Regions from separate parts of the Streptomyces sp. NPDC004610 genome, predicted to be linked through region 1. Evidence: riboswitches for the same ligand, from Rfam matches in the RefSeq annotation. Region 1 holds a riboswitch; each other region holds the start of a gene.

Region 1 (9,733 bases):
CCACGACACCGGCCACAACCCCGGCGACAACGGCACCCCCCACCTCCACGCCGCCTACGACACCCTCTCCTTCACCTCCGACACGCCCATGGACCCCCGCCGCCTGATGACGTTCCTGGACAGCCGCCCGGAGGGCCTCTACCGCATCAAGGGCTACGTCGACTTCGGCCCGTACGACCCCCGTAACCGCTACTCCGTGCACGCCGTCGGACGCTTTCTGCGCTTCCACCCCGAGCCCTGGCCCGCCCGGGAGCCGCGCCGCACCCAACTCGTCCTCATCGGCTCCGGCATCGACGCCGACGCCCTCGGCAAGGAACTGGAGGCGTCCACGAGCGACGTCCCACACGCCGACGAGTACGGCATGTGGGGCGTCCTGCGCTACGTCCGGGACCCCTCCGGGGACGGGGCCGACGCGACGCCGCACCTGCCGGACGGCGACGAAGCTCCCGACCCCTCCGAGGAAGGTGCCGACGCGACGCCGCACTCGCCGGACGGCGACGAACCTCGCCCGTAGGCGGACGACCACCCTGGGACGGCCTCCGGGACCGCCCCCCTAGGCCATCCCCCCGGGCCCGTTCTCCAGCCCGGCCCCCGGACACGCCGCCCAGGACACGCCGCCCTGGATCGGCCCCCTTGGACCGCCCCCCTGAAACGGCCCCCGGACCGACCTATGGGCCCCGCCCCTGGTACCCGCCCCAGGGCCCCCACAGGCCCCCGCCGACCTACCTACACCGGCCCCGCCACCACCGCCACCGTCTTCACCAGCGACACGCCCGAGCCGTCGCGGCGGGGGTCGATCTCCGGGAGTTGGGCCGGGGTGCCGTTCTTCTGGGCCGCGCGGGCGGGGGTGGGGCCCGCCCAGGCCAGGGCGAGGCAGTCCTCGCCCTTCAGGAACCGCTGGCAGCGCACGCCGCCCGTGGCGCGGCCCTTGCGCGGGTACTGGTCGAACGGCGTCAGCTTGGCCGTCGTCTGGACCGAGTCGTCGAGCGTGCCCCGGGAACCGGCGACCGTGAAGACCACCGCGTCGACCGCCGGGTCGACCGCGGTGAAGGAGATCACCTTCGCGCCGTCGGTGAGCTTGATGCCCGCCATACCGCCCGCGGGCCGCCCCTGGGGACGCACCTGGTTGGCCTGGTAGCGCAGCAGCTGGGCGTCGTCGGTGATGAAGACGAGGTCCTCCTCGCCGGTGCGCAGCTCGATCGCGCCGACGATGCGGTCGCCGTCCTTGAGCGTGATGACCTCCAGCTCCTCCTTGTTGGTCGGATAGTCGGGGACCACGCGCTTGACGACGCCCTGCTCCGTGCCGAGGGCCAGGCCCGGTGAGGACTCGTCGAGCGTGGTCAGGCAGACCAGTGTCTCGTCGCCCTCCAGGGACACGAACTCCGTCAGCGGGGCCCCGCCCGCCAGGGTCGGCGCGGACGCCGTCTCCGGGAGCTGGGGCAGGTCGACGACATTGATCCGCAGCAGCCGCCCGGCGGAGGTCACCGCGCCGATCTCGCCCCGCGCGGTGGCCGGTACCGCCGACACGATCACATCGTGCTTGGCGCGTCTGGCGTCCTCGTCGGCCTCCAGGGGCGCGCCGTTCGCCGTACGGGCCAGCAGCCCCGTGGAGGACAGCAGCACCCGGCACGGGTCGTCGGCGACCTGGAGCGGCACGGTGGACGCCGGGGTGCCGGACGCCTCCAGGAGGACCGTACGCCGCTCGGTGCCGAACTTCTTGGCGACCGCGGCGAGTTCCCCGGAGACCATCTTGCGCAGCTCGGTGTCGGACTCCAGGATCCGGGTCAGCTCGGCGATCTCCGCGTTGAGCCGCTCCTTCTCCGACTCCAGCTCGATCCGGTCGAACCTGGTGAGCCGGCGCAGCGGCGTGTCGAGGATGTACTGGGTCTGCACCTCGCTCAGCGAGAAACGCTCGATCAGGCGCTCCTTGGCCTGTGCCGAGTTCTCGCTGGAGCGGATCAGGCGGATCACCTCGTCGATGTCCACCAGCGCGGTGAGCAGGCCCTCGACCAGGTGCAGCCGGTCACGGCGCTTGGTGCGGCGGAACTCGGAGCGCCGCCGGACGACCTCGAAGCGGTGGTCGAGATAGACCTCCAGCAGTTCCTTGAGGCCCAGGGTGAGGGGCTGGCCGTCGACCAGGGCCACATTGTTGATGCCGAAGGACTCCTCCATGGGGGTCAGCTTGTAGAGCTGCTCCAGGACGGCCTCCGGCACGAAGCCGTTCTTGATCTCGATGACCAGCCGCAGTCCGTGCTCACGGTCGGTGAGGTCCTTGACGTCGGCGATGCCCTGGAGCTTCTTGGAGCCCACCAGGTCCTTGATCTTCGCGATCACCTTCTCGGGGCCGACCGCGAAGGGCAGCTCCGTCACCACCAGGCCCTTGCGGCGGGGCGTGACGGACTCCACCGCGACCGTGGCCCGGATCTTGAACGTGCCGCGGCCGGTCTCATAGGCGTCACGGATGCCCGACAGGCCGACGATCCGGCCGCCGGTCGGCAGATCGGGGCCCGGGATGTGCCGCATCAGGGTGTCCAGATCCGCGTTCGGGTGCCGGATCAGATGACGGGCGGCGGCGATGACCTCGGACAGGTTGTGCGGCGGCATGTTGGTGGCCATGCCGACGGCGATCCCGGAGGCGCCGTTGACCAGCAGGTTCGGGAAGGCCGCCGGAAGGGCGACGGGCTCCTGCTCCTGGCCGTCGTAGTTGGGCGCGAAGTCGACCGTGTCCTCGTCGATGGACTCGGTCATCAGGCCGGTCGCGGCGGCCATCCGGCACTCCGTGTACCGCATGGCGGCCGGCGGGTCGTCATTGCCCAGCGAACCGAAGTTGCCGTGGCCGTCGACCAGCGGCAGGCGCATGGAGAACGGCTGGGCCATCCGCACCAGGGCGTCGTAGATCGACGAGTCCCCGTGCGGGTGGAGCTTGCCCATGACCTCGCCGACGACCCGCGCGCACTTGACGTACCCGCGCTCGGGGCGCAGGCCCATCTCGTTCATCTGGTAGACGATGCGGCGGTGGACGGGCTTCAGGCCGTCGCGCGCGTCGGGCAGGGCACGGGAGTAGATGACCGAGTAGGCGTACTCCAGGAAGGAGCCCTGCATCTCTTCGACGACGTCGATGTCGAGGATGCGCTCCTCGTACGAGTCGTCCGGCGGCGGGGTCTTCGTACTGCGGCGGGCCATCGCTGCCTGGCTCCTCTTTTCTGGTCGCTCGCCTGGGGGCGTCGAAGCCGGTGCGGGCAGGACGGCCAGGCGGGATCCGCCCGCTCGTCCTGCCGACACCGACCCGCCCCGCGGCTCGCTCTTGCTGAAGCGTGGAACGGGATCTGACGCGGACCATTGTGGACTGCGGCACTGACAACCCGGACCGCACACCCGGATCGTGCCCCCGGAACGGAGGTCCGCCCGGGGCCGACGGACACCCTGGGGGGCCGCCTGCGCCGCCTGGGGTCCCCTCCGGGGGAGGCACGGCTGCCCGCAGGCTACGCGATCCGCTCTCGGCGTACGCGCTCCGGGAACTTCGCCGGTGCCGCGCACACTTGCATACAGTGACAGGACCGACGGGACAACCGCGGTCGGAACGACCGCTTCCGCGATCGAAGGGACGTACATGCCCATGGGTCACACGGCCACAGCCGAGGCAGGCTCCGGCGGCCTGACAGCGACCGAGCACCGCCTTGCCAACGGTCTGCGCGTGGTGCTCTCCGAGGACCACCTGACCCCGGTCGCGGCGGTGTGCCTCTGGTACGACGTCGGCTCGCGCCACGAGGTCAAGGGGCGCACGGGCCTGGCCCACCTCTTCGAGCACCTGATGTTCCAGGGCTCCGGGCAGGTCAAGGGCAACGGGCACTTCGAGCTGGTGCAGGGCGCCGGCGGCTCGCTGAACGGCACGACCAGCTTCGAGCGCACCAACTACTTCGAGACCATGCCCGCCCACCAGCTGGAGCTGGCGCTCTGGCTGGAGGCGGACCGCATGGGCTCGCTGCTGGCCGCCCTGGACGAGGAGTCCATGGAGAACCAGCGGGACGTGGTCAAGAACGAGCGCCGCCAGCGCTACGACAACGTCCCCTACGGCACCGCCTTCGAGAAGCTCACCGCCCTCGCCTACCCGGAGGGCCACCCCTACCACCACACGCCGATCGGCTCCATGGCCGACCTGGACGCGGCCACCCTGGAGGACGCCCGCGCGTTCTTCCGCACCTACTACGCGCCCAACAACGCGGTGCTGTCCGTGGTCGGCGACATCGACCCGGAGCAGACGCTCGCCTGGATCGAGAAGTACTTCGGCTCCATCCCCACCCACGACGGCAAGCCCGCCCCGCGCGACGGCACGCTCCCGGTGACCATGGGCGGGCAGCTGCGCGAGGTCGTCGAGGAGGAGGTCCCGGCCCGCGCCCTGATGGCCGCCTACCGCCTCCCGGAGGACGGCTCGCGCGCGTGCGACGCCGCCGACCTGGCGCTCACCGTCCTCGGCGGCGGCGAGTCCTCCCGGCTCTACAACCGGCTCGTACGCCGCGACCGTACGGCCGTGGCGGCGGGCTTCGGCCTGCTGCGGCTGGCCGGGGCACCCTCCCTGGGCTGGCTGGACGTGAAGACCTCGGGGGACGTCGAGGTGCCGGTCATCGAGACCGCCATCGACGAGGAACTGGCCCGTTTCGCCGCCGAGGGCCCGACGGCGGAGGAGATGGAGCGCGCCCAGGCCCAGCTGGAGCGCGAATGGCTGGACCGGCTCGGCACGGTCGCGGGCCGCGCCGACGAACTGTGCCGGTACGCGGTGCTGTTCGGCGACCCGCAGCTCGCCCTGACCGCCGTACAGCGCGTGCTGGAGGTGACCGCCGAAGAGGTCCAGGAGGTCGCCAAGGCCCGTCTGCGGCCCGACAACCGCGCGGTGCTGGTCTACGAGCCGACGGCCCCCGAGGCGGACGATCCGGCGGACGCGGACGGCACCGGGGCCGCGGCCACCGACGAGAACGAGGAGGCGGGCAAGTGAGCGAGCTGGCCCCGATGGACTTCCACCCCCAGCCGCAGCCCGGCGAGGCCCGCCCCTGGGCCTTCCCGGCGCCCACGCGCGGTGCGCTCGACAACGGGCTCACGGTCCTGCGCTGCCACCGCCCCGGCCAGCAGGTCGTGGCCGTGGAGGTGCTGCTGGCCGCCCCGCTGGACGCCGAACCGGCGGGCCTGGAAGGCGTGGCCACGATCATGGCCCGCGCCTTCTCGGAGGGCACCGACAAGCACTCCGCCGAGGAGTTCGCCGCCGAGCTGGAGCGCTGCGGCGCCACCCTGGACGCCCACGCGGACCACGCGGGCGTGCGGATCAGCCTCGAAGTGCCGGTCTCCCGGCTGTCGAAGGCCCTCGGGCTGCTCGCCGACGCCCTGCGCGCGCCCGCGTTCGCCGACAGCGAGATCGAGCGCCTGGTGCGCAACCGGCTCGACGAGATCCCCCACGAGCTGGCCAACCCCTCGCGGCGCGCCGCCAAGGAGCTGTCCAAGGAGCTGTTCCCGGCGACCTCGCGCATGTCGCGCCCGCGCCAGGGCACCGAGGAGTCCGTGGCCGGCATCGACTCCGCGGCCGTACGCGGCTTCTACGAGAAGCACGTCCGCCCGGCGACCGGCACCGTCGTGGTCGTCGGCGACCTGACCGGCGTCGACCTCGACGCGCTGCTCGGCGACACGCTGGGCGCCTGGACGGGCTCCTCGGCCGCGCCCCGGCCCGTGCCGCCGATCAGCGCCGACGACACCGGGCGGGTCATCATCGTGGACCGCCCCGGAGCCGTCCAGACGCAGCTGCTGCTGGGCCGCGTCGGCGCCGACCGGCACGACCGCGTATGGCCCGCCCAGGTGCTCGGCACCTACTGCCTGGGCGGCACCCTCACCTCCCGGCTGGACCGCGTCCTGCGCGAGGAGAAGGGCTACACCTACGGCGTCCGCGCGTTCGGGCAGGTCCTCAGGTCCGCGCCGGACGGCGCCGGGGCGTCCATGCTGGCCATCAGCGGCTCCATCGACACGCCGAACACCGGTCCGGCGCTGGACGACCTGTGGACGGTGCTGCGCACGCTGGCTGCGGAGGGGCTCACCGATGCCGAGCGGGACACCGCCGTGCAGAACCTCGTCGGCGTGGCGCCGCTCAAGTACGAGACCGCCGCGGCCGTCGCGAGCACCCTCGCCGATCAGGTCGAGCAGTATCTGCCCGACGACTTCCAGGCGACGCTGTATCAGCAGCTGGCCGCCACGGGCACGGTCGAGGCCACCGCGGCCGTCGTCAGCGCCTTCCCGGTGGACCGCCTGGTGACGATCCTCGTCGGCGACGCCGCGCAGATCAAGGAGCCCGTGGAGGCCCTCGGTATCGGGCCGGTGACGGTGGTGGCCGCCGAGTAGCGCCGGGCGGGGCCCGCGCGCGGGCCCTGGTTTCCGCCGGATGTGCGGGCAGGAGTGGCTGAACGGGGCGCACCCGCGCGGGGCCCTGGCGACGGACAGGTCGCCAGGGCCCTCCCGCTGTGCGGATCGCCATGCCCGATGCGCCGCGTTCGACGTGCCGTGCCCGCACAGCCATGCCTGAAGTGCCGTGTTCTACGTGCCGTGCCGGAAGCGCCATGTCTGAAGTGCCGTGCCCGCAGCGCTATGTCCGGATTGCGGGAGAGGTTGCCTGTCTGCCCTGTGGCATGCGCAACAAAATCCCCGATCCGTTTGGGGATTGAAAGATCTCCCGCTTAGCGTCACCGAGGCTGTTCGTCAGGCAGTGCGCCGCGTCCGCGGCACCGGACAGTCATCGCCGAGTCCCCGTACGGCGCGAGCCAGGGGAGCCGGGGACCCAGGTCCCTGGGGTGAATCGGCCTCCCGCACGCGTGCGTACGGGGAGCCGTAGGAGACCTTCCTGCTCCGAACCCGTCAGCTAACCCGGTAGGCGAGAGGGAAGGAAAGGACCAGCCACTCCATGGCGTTCACGCGCGCCACCGGGAAGCACCGGCGTCCCACCCGCACGCACCGCACCACCGCCCGCGCGGCGGGTGTCGCGGCGCTCACCACCTCCGGTGTCGTCGGCACCCTGGCCGCCCCGGCGCTCGCCACCGAACCGGCCCCCGAGCAGACCGGTCTCACCCCCGTCGTCAGCATCGGCGAGGACGTCGCCGTTCAGATCGACGCCCAGGCCGCGGCCCAGATGGAGGCCGCGCGGCAGAAGGCCGAGGACGCCGCCCGCAAGAAGGCCGCCGAGGAGGCCCGCAAGCGCGCCGCCGAGGAGGCCGAGAAGCAGCGGGAGGCCGAGGAGCGCGCCGCCCGCGAGGCCGAGCGCAAGCGCCTCAACACCTTCGTGTCGCCGATACCCGGCTCCTATGTCTCCACCAGCTACCAGGCGGGCGGCGCCACCTGGTCCTCCGGCAGCCACACCGGCATCGACTTCCACGCCGCCTCCGGCACCTCCGTGCACGCGGTCGGCCACGGCACGGTCGTGGAGGCCGGCTGGGGCGGGGCGTACGGCAATCAAGTCGTGATCAAGATGAACGATGGTACATACACCCAGTACGGGCATCTGTTGTCCATCGACGTGTCGGCCGGCCAGACGGTCACGCCGGGGCAGCGGATCGGGCTCTCCGGCGCCACCGGCAACGTCACCGGCGCGCACCTCCACTTCGAGGCCCGCACCAGCCCCGAGTACGGCTCCGACCTGGATCCGGTCGCCTACCTCCGCGCCCACGGCGTCGGCATCTGACCCGCCGTGCCCGCCTGACGGCGGACGGCCGTCGCGCCCGGCCACGCCCCGCCGCGTCCCACCGCACCCCGGTGAGTTCCACCCCCACCGACAAGCCCCGGCCCACCCGGCCGGGGCTTTCGCCCTTTCAGGCACTACCTGTCCAAAAAATATCCATGGAATCAGGGGCCCCGTCGGAAATTCCGGCCGATTGCAATAGAGTCACTGTTCCGACGTCAATCGGAGACGTTTCACGGGGATTAAGGCGGAGGTCGGTCATGCGTATTCCGGCGCACTCGGTGTGCACGGCGATCCGGGACGACATCATCGCCGGTGTCTACGAACGCGGCGGCCGGCTCACCGAGGAAGTCCTCGCCCGCCGCTACGGCGTCTCGCGCGTCCCCGTCCGCGAGGCGCTGCGCACCCTGGAGGCCGAGGGCTTCGTGGTGACCCGGCGGCACGCGGGCGCCTGCGTCGCCGAGCCCACCGAGCAGGAGGCTGCCGACCTGCTGGAGATGCGGGTGCTCCTGGAGCCCCTCGCCGCCTCCCGGGCCGCCCAGCGGCGCACGGAGGCCCATCTGAAGGTGCTGCGCGGCCTCGTCCGCCTCGGCCAGGAGCGGGCCCGCCGGGGCAGCAGCGACGATCTGCGCTCCCTGGGGAGCTGGTTCCACGAGACGCTGGCCCAGGCGTCCGGCAGCCCGTCCCTGGTCTCCATGCTGACCCAGCTCCGCCACAAGATCGCCTGGATGTACGCGGTGGAGGCGCCGTCCGCGCCGGTCGAGTCCTGGTCCGAGCACGGCGCCATCGTGGACGCGGTGGTCCGCGGCGACGCGGAACGCGCGCGGGCGCTCACCGCGCTGCACACCGAGCGTGCCACGTCCGTGTTCCGGCTGCGGTTCAACGTCGGCGGCACGGAGCGTGTGAGGACTTCGCAACATGCCGTAAACATGTCGGGCCAGCGGCTTTAACAAAAGCGCCGTATACAAAGAAGAGATTAATCGGCGGCCGGGAATTTCAGCTGCCCTTTTCCGGTGCGCGACGGATTCTTTTCATGCGGCTCCGGTGTATTTCGGTGCGCTTGCGCCTACGGCTGCCCATGAAACGCTTCGGTGTGCGCCGGGCGGTCAATTCGGCGCGCGGTGGTGGGGAAACAGTGGGGAAACGGGGCGGGGAATTCGGCTGGCGGGGGCGTCGGTCCGGCGGTCGGTCGGACCGTCGGGTGTCCGGGTTCAGGGGCGCCGGGGGGCGCGGGGGCGCTGTAGGGGTGCCGAGGCGGGACGGCGGGTACGCGCGCGGGTCGGGTGCCGGTCGGGTGCGGGTCCCTTGAAGGCTGGTGGTGGTCTGGTGGTGGCCTGCCGGGGCCGACTCCTGCGTGTCGCACGTGGGGCGGGAGCGGCAACCCGCCTGCCGCCGGTCACCCGGCATGTTGTGCCCAGACTCCGGGCGTTGAGTGTTTCCCGGGCGGGGTCGGGCAGGCCTTTGAGCGAACGGGGACGGTGCCCGGCAAGGCTTCTGGAGCACACGAGGGCGGCCCCTGCGAGGCCCGCTCCTGGGGCCTAGAGGGACGGGCCCGGCAAGACTTCCGGGGTGCAGGCGCCCCGCGGCGAGGTGCCTGGGGTGTACGGGGACGCCCCCCGGCGAGGCAGCTGCGGCGTACAGGGACGCCCCCGGCAGGGTTCCTGGGGCGCCCTGCACGACCCACGCCGCCGCTTCCGGGACGACCAGGAACGGCCCCCGCAAGACACCCGGGCGAACCCGCGAACCCACCCCCCTTCCGAACACCCACCCCGCAACGCAGAAGCCGCGCCCCCCGGCACGGGGTGACGCGGCTCCTTCGTCCGAAGCGGGGATGCCGAACAGCTGGCACGGCGGCACGGCGGTACGGCCGCCCCCGGCGGCTCAGACGGTCTCGGGAAGCTCCTCCAGCCCCTCCGTGACCAGCTTGGCCAGGCGGTCCAGGGCCGCGTCGGCGCCGTCGGCCTCGGAGGCCAGGACGACCTCCTCACCGCCCTTGGCGCCCAGGCCCAGAACGGCCAGCATGGAGGCCGC
Region 2 (2,811 bases), on a different contig from region 1:
GCGCCGTCGAGCACCCCTGCCGAGGAGGCGTTCGTCATGGACCGCCCGTCCGCCCGTCATGTCCTGCCCGAGTTCACCGAGCGCACCAGCTACGGGCACCGGACGCTGGATCCCTACGCGAAGCTGCTGGAGGAGCGGATCGTCTTCCTGGGCACACCCGTGGACGACATCGCGGCCAACGATGTGATGGCCCAGTTCATGCATCTGGAGTACCAGGACCCGGACCGCGCCATCTCGCTCTACATCAACTCCCCCGGCGGCTCGTTCGGCGCGATGTCGGCGGTGTACGACACGATCCGGTTCGTGCGCTGCGAGGTGGAGACGGTGTGTCTGGGGCAGGCCGGTGCCATGGCGGCGGTGCTGCTGGCGGCCGGGACGCCCGGCAGGCGGCTGGCGCTCCCCGGCGCCCGGATCATGGTCCACCAGCCGTCGCTGCCGGAGCCGATCGAGGGGCGGACCAGCGATCTCGCCCTCCAGGCCGCCGAGTTGGCGCGGGTGCGCACCCGCCTGGAGGAGATGCTCGTACGGCACACCGGGCGGTCGCCGGAGCAGGTGAGCGCGGACATCGAGCGGGATCTGGTGCTCACCGCGCCGCAGGCGCTGGAGTACGGGCTGGTGGACCGGATCATCGGGAGCCGCAAGGCGACGGGGGAAGGGTGAGCCGGGGATGACGCTGCAGCCCGAGTACCCGCCGCTGCCGGCGCTGACCCGCGCGGAGGGCGAACTGATCGACCGTTATCTGGAGGCGGCCGATCTGCTGGGCCGGATCAACCCGGCGCGGCACGAGGACACCTACGCCGCGCTGCGGGCCGCGCAGGCACTGGTCGCGAAGGCGGCCCTGCTGCGGGACGCACTCGCGCTGATGCACCACCGGGGCGAGTCGGAACTGTCGTCGGCGACCCTCGCGCGGGCGCTGCGCGTGCTGGACGGCGAGCGCCGCACCGCGCGGGTCTCGCTTCCTCCGCGCTCCGACGGCTGAGGCGCGGACGACCGGGGACGGCACCCCGGCCGCCCCGCGCCGAACTACTCGGAATGCCGGACTCCGGTGTCAAACGGACCAAATGGATTACGTCCGTTCGGCGTATCGGATGGTCATTTTGACGACCCGGCTCGCTCGCCGAACGCGCCCCCGGATTGGGGTTTGGGAGGGCTCCGGTGCTGGTCCGGGGCGTGCGCGCATCGTGACACGCGTTCGCACACCCGGATGTCCACCCGAACGGGTGAGTGGTGAGTAACACCACAAATCCTCGGTTCCGTTGGGATTTTCGGACACGCGTAGGTGAAGATCCCTGACTGACGACAAGACCCCGCCACCGCGGCGGGGCGGTCCGGGCGGACGCCGAATCCTGCCGCCGCCCGGATGCCCGGTCGACAGGAGTGCATCGGCAGGAGTGGAGGACCCAGGTACGACGGGTCGCCGGAGCGCAGTTCGGCTTCGAGCGGTCCTTGGGGTGAAGCCGCCTTCGGGCGGCCGGGCTACTTCGCCAGCCCGAATCCGACAGGTCATCCTTCATAGGCGGCTGACGAAGGGTTGCGCATGACCGCGCTCAATCGTGTCCCGTCGCTCATGGCCCGCGCCGGTACGGCATCGGCGCTGACGCTCGCCGCGGTGGGCGGCAGCGTGGTGGTCCCGGGGTTCGCCTCGGAGGCATCGGCTGCCACGCACGCGACCAAGGCACTTCAGGTGGCCGCTTCCAAGAAGGGAGCGCCTTACAAGTGGGGAGCCACCGGACCCAGCCGCTTCGACTGCTCCGGGCTGACGCTGTACGCCTTCAAGAAGGCCGGCAAGAAGCTGCCGCGTACGGCCGCCCAGCAGTACAACAAGACGAAGCACATCTCGGCAGGCAGCCGCAAGACGGGTGACCTGGTGTTCTTCCATTCCGGCTCGAACATCTACCACGTCGGGATCTACGCCGGTAAGGGCAAGATCTGGCACTCGCCGAAGTCCGGCGACGTGGTGCGGCTCCAGAAGATCTGGACCAAGAGTGTCTGGTACGGGCGCGTGAAGTGACGGCGGGGGTCTGAGGCGGCCCCCTGGCGGGGCGGTGACGGCATCCGTGACGGGCCGTCACTGCCCCGGTGAACCGGGCCGGTTCCCGGTCCGAGCGCCGCCTTGCCGTGACGGGCGGGCGGTTCTGGTCCCGGGGCGGTGAGCGGCGACTCACCGCCCCGGGACACCGGCTCCGGGACGACCGGCTCTTGCCGGGCTCCCGAGAGGGCGCTCGGGCGCCGAGGGCGGCCTGGATGCCCGGTGGGTGGCTTGGATACCCCGGTGGGCGGCCTGGACCCCGGCGGGTGGCCTCGAACCTGGCAGGCGGTCGGAGCCCTGACAGGCGGTCCGGGTACCCTGCCGGGCGCCCAGCAGGCCCTGGTGGGCCATCCCGGTGCCACCCGGTGCACGCAGTGCACCCGGTGCCTACGGGCGGCTTCCGGGCGCACTGGCCCCGCGACGCACGGCTTCGAGTGCCCTGGGGCGGCTTCGGTGCCGCGGGACGGCTTCGGTGCCGCCGGGGCGGCCTCGGTGCCCCAGGAAAGCCTTGGTGCCCTGTGGGGCCCCAGGGAGCGCCTGTGGCGTGCCTCGGGCGGCGATTTGGGCCGCCGCCCCCGGAGCCGTGCCGGGCGCCCTGAGGCCCGTCGGGGACGCCCTGAGGCCCCTTCCGGGGCCTCTCTCGGTCCCCCGACCTCCCCGGGGCCTCCCCCGGACCTCCCCGGGCTCTCCCGGGGCCTCGCCGGGCCCTCCCCCGGACCTCCCCTCAAGCCGCTCCCCGGCCCCCCCATTACCTTCTTGGTGGCCCCGCAATGGGGCGCCCG
Region 3 (9,733 bases), on a different contig from region 1:
CTCGGGTACGGGCACGGCATCCACTACTGCCTGGGCGCCCCGCTGGCCCGGCTGGAGGGGCAGACGGCGCTGGCGACGCTGTTCACCCGCCTGCCCGACCTCCGCCTAGCGGTCGACCCGGCCGAACTGCGCTGGCGCGGCGGCCTCATCATGCGGGGCCTGCGGACCCTGCCGGTGGAGTTCTGACGGACCGCCGGAGCCGACCGGCCGCAGGCGCCATGCTCCGATGCAAGCACCGATTTGACAGACAGTCACCCCACAGCCCCCTCACATCCACAGACGGTCACTCAAAAGATGACACTCTTTCAGCTTTGTGATCTTCACGTGATCTACGCGGCATTAACTTGTGACAAGTCAACGATTGCGGCTACGTTCACCCCTCAGCGCGACGCGCGAGCATCACGCGCCGCGCGGGTCACCGCTGTCTCGGGAAAGGTCCCCGCATGCTCTCCGGGAACGGTCGTCACCGTCGCCCCCGTCAGGCCCCGGCCATCTTGGTCGCTGCCGGAGTGACCGGTTCTGCCATCGCCCTCCCCCTGCTCGGCGCCGGAGGCGCGAGCGCGGCGAGCGGCACCACCTGGGACAAGGTCGCCGAGTGCGAGAGCGGCGGCGCCTGGAGCGCGGACGACGGCAACGGGCGCTACGGCGGCCTCCAGTTGACCCAGGACGACTGGGAGGCGTACGGCGGGCTGGACTACGCGTCGAGCCCGGACCAGTCGAGCCGCTCGCAGCAGATCGCCGTGGCCGAGCGGATCCTCGCCGACCAGGGTGTCGGGGTCTGGCCCGTCTGCGGGCTGCTGCACGGGCTGGCGGAGGACACGGACCCGGCAGGCGTCGACACGGGCGTGGCCGGTGATCCCACACCGGAGGCCACGGACGGCGGCGGCGGTTCCCCCGGCCTCACGGGCGGATTGACCGACTCGTCCAGGTCCTCCGGATCATCCGGAAACACCGGGTCGCCCGGTACGGAGACATCCGGGCCGGACAGCGGCTCCAGCGACTCGTCCTGGGGCTCGGGCCCCTCCGGCGGCACCGAGGGCACCGAGGGCGACGGTTCGTCCGGCACGCCGGAGTCCTCGCCCTCCGGTGGCCCCACCTCGCCCTCCTCCGACCCCTCGGGCCCGTCGTCCTCCCCCTCCGGCGACTCCTCCGTCTCGGCCTCTCCGGTCGAACCGCCCACCGAGTCCCCCTCCGGGGCGAACGGTGAGGAAACGGGCAGCCTGGGGCAGGGTCTCGGCTCTTCGTTCCTGGTCGACACCAGCGCCCTGCCCGAGGTCGACCCGACCCCCGGTACCGGCAAGCACCGCGGCAGCAGCGCCGACGAGAGCACCCCGGACGCGAGCACCCCGGCCAAGGACACGAAGAAGCCCAACACTTTCTCGGGCAATTCAAGCGATTCCCCTGATTCCCCTGATTCCCCCGATTCACCTGATTCACCTGATTCCTCTGATTTCCCCAGTGACTCCGCGACCGGCGAGGGCTCGACGCAGGCCCCGGCGCCGGATGCGACGGACGCGGTAGAGGAATCGGATGAAGTGGGGGAATTGGGCGAAGTAAGGGCGGGGGAGTCCGACCCGAGGGCCTCGCGTGACGGAGGCGGCGAGAAGGACGCGCTCGACCGGAGCTACACCGTCCGCTCCGGCGACACCCTCAGCTCCATCGCCGACTCCCTTGAGGTCGACGGCGGATGGCGCCAGGTCTACCGGCTGAACGAGGCGGTGCTCGACGGCGACCCGAACCACATCGTCCCCGGTCAGACGCTCACCGTCGGCGGCTAGCCGGTCGCGGACCGAGCCCCGCCCACGCCATGTCCGAGCCCTCCCTGGGTCCACTCCAGGCCCTCTCCTGCCCTCCTCCCCGGCCCCACCCGGAGGGAGAAGTGGGCCGGAAGTGACGGGAGTTCACGTCCCCCTTCGCGTCGAATGTCCGGGTTTGGGGAAAGTGTGGGATGAGTCTCAGAAGCCCTGATCGTCTTTGAAATTCCGGGAATCGCGTGTCTACGGTCAGGACCGCTCGCAAGCAGCGGGCCCCGAGGCCGCCACGCCGAATCCTGCCGGTGGTCGTACGGGAACGGTCGTCGCGTCAAGCGCCGTAGGCAGGAGCGGGGGACCCAAGGTAAGCGCCGGTGACGGAGGTTGAGGCGACTCGACCGCACGGACCCGGCTTGGGGTGAAGCCATGACGTACGGGATGAAAACCCCCGTACGGGACATGGCCGGGCAACTCAACCGGCCCGAACCCGACAGCTCACCTCGTAGGCGTCGGTGAGGGGATCTCCACATGCTGTTCTCCGGCAAGGGCAAGCACCGCCGTCCGTCCAAGGCCACCCGTGTCATCGCGCTCGCCGGTGTCACCGGCGCCGCTGTCGCCGCCCCGTTCGTCGCGGCCGGCAACGCCTCCGCCGCCACCGCGTCCGAGTGGGACGCCGTCGCCCAGTGCGAGTCCGGCGGCAACTGGTCCATCAACACCGGGAACGGCTACTACGGCGGCCTCCAGTTCTCGGCCTCCACCTGGGCCGGATTCGGTGGCACGCAGTACGCCGCCACCGCCGACCAGGCCACCAAGGCGCAGCAGATCGAGATCGCCGAGAAGGTCCTCGCGGGCCAGGGCAAGGGCGCCTGGCCGACCTGCGGCGTGGGCCTGTCCAACACCCCCTACGGCGGCGGCTCGACCACCCCCGAGACGGCCCCCGAGACCGCTCCGGAGCCCGCCCCCGAGCCCGCTCGGCCCGAGCGCACCGAGGAGCCCAGCACCTCCCGCTCGCAGGAGCGCCCGGCCGCGTCCGACGAGACCGTCACCACCCCGACCGGCGGAACCGTCGAGAAGGGCGACGGCGAGTACGAGGTCGTCTCCGGCGACACCCTCAGCTCCATCGCCGCCGAGCACGATGTCGCGGGCGGCTGGCAGCAGCTGTTCGAGCGGAACAACGACATCGTCGACGACGCCGACCTGATCTTCCCGGGCCAGCAGCTCCACCTGAAGTAGTCCCGAGCAGCCGCAGCCGCAGCCGCCGACCGGGTCGCCCCGCAACACCTCACGGCCGACCCACAGGCGGCTCAGGCTCCCCCCACAGCCCCACCCCCCACGCTGGCGGTACGACCTCACACGGGCGCCCCCCGGCGGCACCCTCCGCCGCCCCCCGGCGGCACCCTCCGCCGGTTACGGCACCGGGGAGCCCGAGAAGAGCCCGAGAGACCCCGTGGGGCCCCCGTCCCCACGGCCCGCCCCGCCCCGGTGCGTGAATCCCCCGTACGCACCGGGGCGGGGCCCTTTCGCGCCAACCCTCCGGCCGTCGAACCCCCGTATTTGTTCCATTCGGAAACATTTTACGATCGGTTCCGTCCGAGGGGTGGGAGACCGGCTGGCCGATCCCCCCGGGACGGTTAGGCTCGTCTCGCAGAGCCGCCGCGGTCCCGCACGACCGCGTCCGGCCGCTGCGCCACCCGCGTCACATCCACGAAGGAGATGCTCGTGCCGTCCATCGACGTCGTCGTAGCCCGGGAAATCCTGGACTCCCGAGGCAACCCCACGGTCGAGGTCGAGGTCGGCCTCGACGACGGCAGCACGGGTCGTGCCGCCGTTCCCTCCGGCGCCTCCACCGGCGCCTTCGAAGCCATCGAGCTGCGCGACGGCGACCCCAACCGCTACCAGGGCAAGGGCGTCGAGAAGGCCGTCCTCGCGGTGATCGAGCAGATCGGCCCGGAGCTGGTCGGCTACGACGCCACCGAGCAGCGCCTGATCGACCAGGCGATGTTCGACCTGGACGCCACCGACAACAAGGGCTCGCTCGGCGCCAACGCCATCCTCGGCGTCTCCCTCGCCGTCGCCCACGCCGCCTCCGAGGCGTCCGACCTCCCCCTCTTCCGCTACCTGGGCGGTCCGAACGCGCATCTGCTGCCGGTCCCGATGATGAACATCCTGAACGGCGGGTCGCACGCCGACTCGAACGTGGACATCCAGGAGTTCATGATCGCCCCGATCGGCGCCGAGTCCTTCTCCGAGGCGCTGCGCTGGGGCACCGAGGTCTACCACACCCTCAAGAAGGTGCTGAAGACCAAGGGCCTGTCCACCGGCCTCGGCGACGAGGGCGGCTTCGCCCCGAACCTCGGCTCCAACCGCGAGGCCCTCGACCTCATCCTCGAAGCGGTCAAGCAGGCCGGGTACGTCCCCGGCGAGCAGATCGCCCTCGCGCTCGACGTGGCCGCCTCCGAGTTCTACAAGGACGGCAAGTACCTCTTCGAGGGCAAGGAGCGCTCCGCCGCCGAGATGACGGAGTACTACGAGGAGCTGGCCGCCGCCTACCCGCTGGTCTCCATCGAGGACCCGCTGTTCGAGGACGACTGGGCGGGCTGGCAGGTGCTGACCGAGCGCCTCGGCGACAAGGTCCAGATCGTCGGCGACGACCTCTTCGTCACCAACCCGGAGCGCCTCGCCCGCGGTATCGAGGAGGGCGCCGCCAACGCGCTGCTCGTCAAGGTCAACCAGATCGGTTCGCTGACCGAGACCCTGGACGCCGTCGAGCTGGCCCAGCGCAACGGCTTCAAGTGCATGATGTCCCACCGCTCCGGCGAGACCGAGGACGTCACCATCGCCGACCTCGCCGTCGCCACCAACTGCGGCCAGATCAAGACCGGCGCCCCGGCCCGCTCCGAGCGCGTCGCCAAGTACAACCAGCTGCTGCGCATCGAGGAGATCCTCGACGACGCCGCGGTGTACGCCGGCCGCAGCGCCTTCCCCCGCTTCAAGGGCTGAACCGGCGGAACCCGAGCCCCGCAGCAAGCGTCGTCCGTACGTCCCCGTACCCGGTCCCGTACCGTGTGCGGGGACGTACGCGCGTGTGAACGGGAGGCGGGGGCATGGCCCTGAAGGAACGGGACCGGTTCTCCACGGCCACCAGGCTGCGGCTGCTCGGCGAGCAGACCGCCGAGCGGGTCTACCGCTCGCAGACCCGCCGCCAGGCCCGCCGCTCCCGGCTCACCGGCCGCGCCGCGCTGCTGGCCCTGGTCCTGTGCTCCCTGATCGTCGCCCTCGCCTACCCGATAAGGCAGTACGTCGCCCAGCGCGCCGAGATCGCCGACCTGGAGCGCGAGCGGCAGCAGGCGCAGGAACGGGTCGAGGAACTCCGCGACGAGAAGGCACGTTGGCAGGACGACGCCTACGCCGAGCAGCAGATCCGTGAGCGGCTGCACTACGTGCTGCCGGGCGAGACCGGCTACATCGTGATCGACCCGGACGCCGCCCGCCAGTCCCGCGCCGACACGGGCGCCGCGGACCGGCCCTGGTACGCGAACGTCTGGGACGGCGTCGACAAGTCCGACGCCGCCGACGGCTGACCGCGCCCGGCCTCCGGCCTCCGGCCACGCCCCCGGGACCACCCCGGGCCCCCACCCCTACGACCGACCTGACCGACAGAAAGACATCATGCAGACGCCCCCGCCGCCCACCCCGCGCACCGAACCCACCGACGCCGATGTGGCCGCCTTCCAGCAGCAGCTCGGCCGTCCCCCGCGCGGACTGCGCGCCATCGCGCACCGGTGCCCCTGCGGGCAGCCCGACGTCGTGGAGACCGCGCCCCGGCTCCCCGACGGCACGCCCTTCCCGACGCTGTACTACCTGACGTGCCCCAAGGCCGCCTCCGCCATCGGCACGCTGGAGGCGGAGGGGGTCATGAAGGACATGACGGCCCGCCTGGAGAGCGACCCGGAGCTGGCCGCCGCGTACCGCGCCGCGCACGAGGACTACATCCGGCGGCGGGACGAGATCGAGGAGCTGACCGGCTTCCCCAGCGCGGGCGGGATGCCGGACCGGGTGAAGTGCCTGCACGTCCTCGTGGCGCACAGCCTGGCCGCCGGGCCGGGAGTGAACCCGCTCGGCGACGAGGCGCTGGAGATGCTCCCGGAGTGGTGGCGCAAGGGGGCGTGTGTCGTCCCCGGCGACCGCGCTGCCGCGCCGTCCCCGTCCCCGTGACCGTCGGCCACCATCGCGGGGGCTCCGCCCCCGCACCCCCCTCGGCCTGAACGGCCTCGTCCTCAATCGCCGGACGGGCTGAGGGGCCCCACCCGCCGCCCGGCTGAGAGGCCCCCACCCCACCGCCCGGCTGAGGGCCCCACCCCCGCCCGGCTGAGCGGCCCCCACTCGCCAGACGGGCCAAGGGCCCCCCACTACCGGACAGACCGACACGCCCTCCACCCGCCGGACAGACCGAGAGCCCGAGCCCCGCCGAACAGCCCACCCCGCCCCCACCCGCCGGACGGGCCGAAAGGCCCCCCACCCCGCCGCACGGCTGAGGGTCCCACCCCCGCCCGGCTGAGCAGCCCCACTCGCCAGACGGGCCAAGAGGCCCCCCACCTACCGGACAGACCGGCACGCCCCACCCCCCGAACAGCCCACCCCGCCCCCACCCGCCGCACGGGCCCAAACGCCCCCACCCCCGAAGGACACCCCCTATGCCCCGCGTCGCCGCCATCGACTGCGGTACGAACTCCATCCGCCTCCTCGTCGCCGACGTCGACCCCGCGACCGGTGAACTCACCGACCTGGACCGCCGTATGACGATCGTGCGGCTCGGGCAGGGCGTCGACCGGACCGGGCGGCTGGCGCCCGAGGCGCTGGCGCGGACCTTCGCGGCCTGCCGCGAGTACGCCGCCCTGATCAAGGAGCACGGCGCCGAGCGGCTCCGGTTCGTCGCGACCTCCGCCTCCCGCGACGCCGAGAACCGGGACGACTTCGTGCGCGGGGTGCTGGACATCCTGGGCGTGGAGCCCGAGGTGATCTCCGGCGACCAGGAGGCCGAGCTGTCCTTCACCGGCGCCACCAAGGAACTGACCGCCGGCGATGGCCTCACCCACCCCTTCCTCGTCGTGGACATCGGCGGCGGTTCGACCGAGTTCGTGGTCGGCGGGGACCGTGTCGACGCCGCCCGCTCGGTGGACGTCGGCTGTGTGCGGATGACCGAGCGGCACCTGGTCGTGGACGGGGCCGTCACCGACCCGCCCACCGCGGCGCAGATCGCCGCCATGAAGGCCGACATCGAGGCCGCCCTCGACCTCGCGGAGCGCGCCGTGCCGCTGCGCGAGGCCCGGACCCTGGTCGGCCTGGCCGGTTCGGTGACGACGGTGTCCGCCATCGCCCAGGATCTGCCCGCCTACGACTCCGACGCCATCCACCACTCCCGTGTCCCGCACGCCCGGGTCCGGGAGATCACCGAGTGGCTGCTGCGCTCCACGCACGCCGAGCGGGCCGCCGTCCCCTCCATGCACCCGGGGCGGGTCGATGTGATCGCCGCGGGGGCGCTCGTGCTGCTCTCGATCATGGACCGGACCGGCGCGGAGGAGGTCGTGGTGAGCGAGCACGACATCCTGGACGGCATCGCCTGGTCCCTCGCCTGAGCGACTCCACCGGCCGTATGAGCGCAGTTCCGGGCCCCTCCGAGGGCTCCGCGGGACCCCCCGCCGGAAAACTTCGTGAAGTTCTTCACAAGGATTTCGGCCCTGTCGGGGGACCAACCGGCCCCCCTGCGCCCGTCCGGGGGTCGATGGGGGGTGCGGGGGTGCCCGGGGGAGTGTTACCGGGGGGTTTCAGGGGCCCGTCGACGGCAGTGGTCCAACGGATTCCGCAGGGGCGGACCGGCAGCTCACGCGGCATTGACAACGGGTCGGAGGGGGCCCCGGTTCCCTTTCCACGCCATGATGTGGATCACGCGGGCCGCGCAGTGTAGCAGAGGGTGCACCGAAGCTTGTGAAGGGGCGCACGAGGTACCCCCCCGACCCAGGTGGATACTCAATGGCATGAGCACCACGGAGCGTCCCAGGATCCTCGTAGTAGGCGGTGGGTACGTCGGCCTGTACGCGGCTCGGCGCATCCTGAAGAAGATGCGCTACGGCGAGGCGACCGTCACGGTCGTCGACCCCCGGTCGTACATGACCTACCAGCCCTTCCTCCCCGAAACCGCCGCCGGCAACATCTCCCCGCGCCATGTCGTCGTCCCGCTGCGACGTGTGCTGCCCAAGGCGGAGGTGCTCACCGGCCGGGTCACCACCATCGACCAGGACCGCAAGGTCGCCACGATCGCGCCCCTGGTCGGTGAGTCGTACGAGCTTCCCTTCGACTACCTCGTGATCGCGCTCGGCGCGGTCTCCCGGACCTTCCCGATCCCCGGCCTCGCCGAGCAGGGCATCGGTATGAAGGGCATCGAGGAGGCCATCGGCCTGCGCAACCACGTGCTGGAGCAGCTGGACAAGGCCGACTCCACCACCGACGAGGAGATCCGCCGCACGGCGCTCACCTTCGTCTTCGTCGGCGGCGGCTTCGCGGGCGCGGAGACCATCGGCGAGGTCGAGGACATGGCCCGGGACGCGGCCAAGTACTACACCAGCGTCAGCCGCGAGGACATGCGCTTCATCCTCGTCGACGCCGCCGACAAGATCCTGCCCGAGGTCGGCCCCAAGCTCGGCCAGTACGGCAAGGAGCACCTGGAGAGCCGGGGCGTCGAGATCTATCTCTCCACCTCCCTGGACTCCTGCGTCGACGGGCATGTGGTGCTCAAGAACGGGCTGGAGGTCGACTCCAGCACGATCGTCTGGACGGCCGGCGTCAAGCCCAACCCGGCGCTCGCCCGCTACGGTCTGCCGCTCGGCCCGCGCGGCCATGTCGACACCGCCCCCACCCTCCAGGTGCAGGGCACCGACTACATCTGGGCCGCCGGCGACAACGCCCAGGTCCCCGACCTCGCCGCCCGCAAGGCCGGCAACCCCAACGCCTGGACGCCGCCCAACGCGCAGCACGCGCTGCGCCAGGCCAAGGTGCTCGGCGACAACGTGATCTCCGGTATGCGGGGCTTCCCGCAGAAGGAGTACAGCCACGCCAACAAGGGCGCGGTCGCGGGCCTCGGTCTGCACAAGGGCGTCGCGATGATCGTCGTCGGCAAGATGAAGATCAAGGTCAAGGGCCGGCTCGCCTGGTACATGCACCGTGGCTACCACGGCATGGCCATGCCGACCTGGAACCGGAAGATCCGGGTCTTCGCCGACTGGACCCTCGGGATGTTCCTCAAGCGCGAGGTGGTCTCCCTCGGCGCCATGGAGAACCCCCGCGAGGAGTTCTACGAGGCCGCCAAGCCCGCCCCCGCCCCGGTCGCCAAGACCGAGGAACCGGCCAAGGCGTCCTGACCGTCTGATCGCCCGCCCGTCCGGCACACCTTCCGAAGGGGCCGTCCGCCATCCGTGGTGCGGACGGCCCCTTCGGCGTGCCCGGCCCCGGCCGGGCCGGGCCGATCTGACGGATCAGCAGGCAAATGGTGCGGAGTACAGGTGTTTTGCCCAGTCGTAACGCGCGTTGGGGACTGCGCGGGCGCCCGCCAGGTGTTTACGTGGAGGAAGTCATCCGCGATCACTTGTCACGGAGGTGCGCCATGGCCCACGCCGCGCCGCGGCTGAGGGGACTGCTCGAACAGATGCTCGCAGCACCGCTTCCGGTGCGGATCCGCGCCTGGGACGGTTCGGAGGACGGCCCGCCGGACGCGCCGGTCCTGGTCGTCCGCGACCGCCGGGCCCTGCGCAGGCTGCTGTGGAAGCCGGGGGAACTGGGCCTGGCCCGCGCCTGGGTCTCCGGCGACCTGACCGTCGAGGGCGATCTGTACCGGGCACTGGAACTGCTGGCCGGACAGCTCTGGGAACGCAGCGAGGACGACCGTACGCTCGGCCAGGCACTGCGCGACCCCGAGGTGCGCGCGGCCG

What was found. Region 1 has a riboswitch for cyclic di-AMP ahead of ABZX40_RS28775 (M23 family metallopeptidase). Riboswitches for the same ligand answer to the same signal wherever they lie in the genome.
Positions count from the first base shown of each region.
Region 2: it holds a riboswitch for cyclic di-AMP, as region 1 does, so the genes downstream of both, ABZX40_RS04065 (C40 family peptidase) here and ABZX40_RS28775 (M23 family metallopeptidase) in region 1, are expected to answer to the same signal.
Region 3: it holds a riboswitch for cyclic di-AMP, as region 1 does, so the genes downstream of both, ABZX40_RS19650 (transglycosylase family protein) here and ABZX40_RS28775 (M23 family metallopeptidase) in region 1, are expected to answer to the same signal.

Region 1 is NZ_JBEXLA010000029.1:92,423-102,155, forward strand. Features, by position in the region: gene ABZX40_RS28755 (GTP-binding protein) at 1-514, shown strand, start outside; gene ABZX40_RS28760 (DNA topoisomerase IV subunit A) at 727-3,183, opposite strand; gene ABZX40_RS28765 (pitrilysin family protein) at 3,611-4,990, shown strand; gene ABZX40_RS28770 (pitrilysin family protein) at 4,987-6,375, shown strand; cyclic di-AMP (ydaO/yuaA leader) riboswitch at 6,758-6,919, shown strand; gene ABZX40_RS28775 (M23 family metallopeptidase) at 6,932-7,705, shown strand; gene ABZX40_RS28780 (GntR family transcriptional regulator) at 7,963-8,652, shown strand; gene ABZX40_RS28785 (HPr family phosphocarrier protein) at 9,584-9,733, opposite strand, start outside.
Region 2 is NZ_JBEXLA010000003.1:57-2,867, reverse strand. Features, by position in the region: gene ABZX40_RS04075 (ATP-dependent Clp protease proteolytic subunit) at 37-660, shown strand; gene ABZX40_RS04070 (hypothetical protein) at 668-979, shown strand; cyclic di-AMP (ydaO/yuaA leader) riboswitch at 1,328-1,534, shown strand; gene ABZX40_RS04065 (C40 family peptidase) at 1,538-2,011, shown strand.
Region 3 is NZ_JBEXLA010000016.1:90,831-100,563, forward strand. Features, by position in the region: gene ABZX40_RS19640 (cytochrome P450) at 1-186, shown strand, start outside; gene ABZX40_RS19645 (transglycosylase family protein) at 510-1,778, shown strand; cyclic di-AMP (ydaO/yuaA leader) riboswitch at 2,078-2,275, shown strand; gene ABZX40_RS19650 (transglycosylase family protein) at 2,280-2,984, shown strand; gene eno (phosphopyruvate hydratase) at 3,465-4,751, shown strand; gene ABZX40_RS19660 (septum formation initiator family protein) at 4,856-5,332, shown strand; gene ABZX40_RS19665 (DUF501 domain-containing protein) at 5,421-5,966, shown strand; gene ABZX40_RS19670 (Ppx/GppA phosphatase family protein) at 6,446-7,387, shown strand; gene ABZX40_RS19675 (NAD(P)/FAD-dependent oxidoreductase) at 7,787-9,166, shown strand; gene ABZX40_RS19680 (cyclopropane-fatty-acyl-phospholipid synthase family protein) at 9,409-9,733, shown strand, end outside.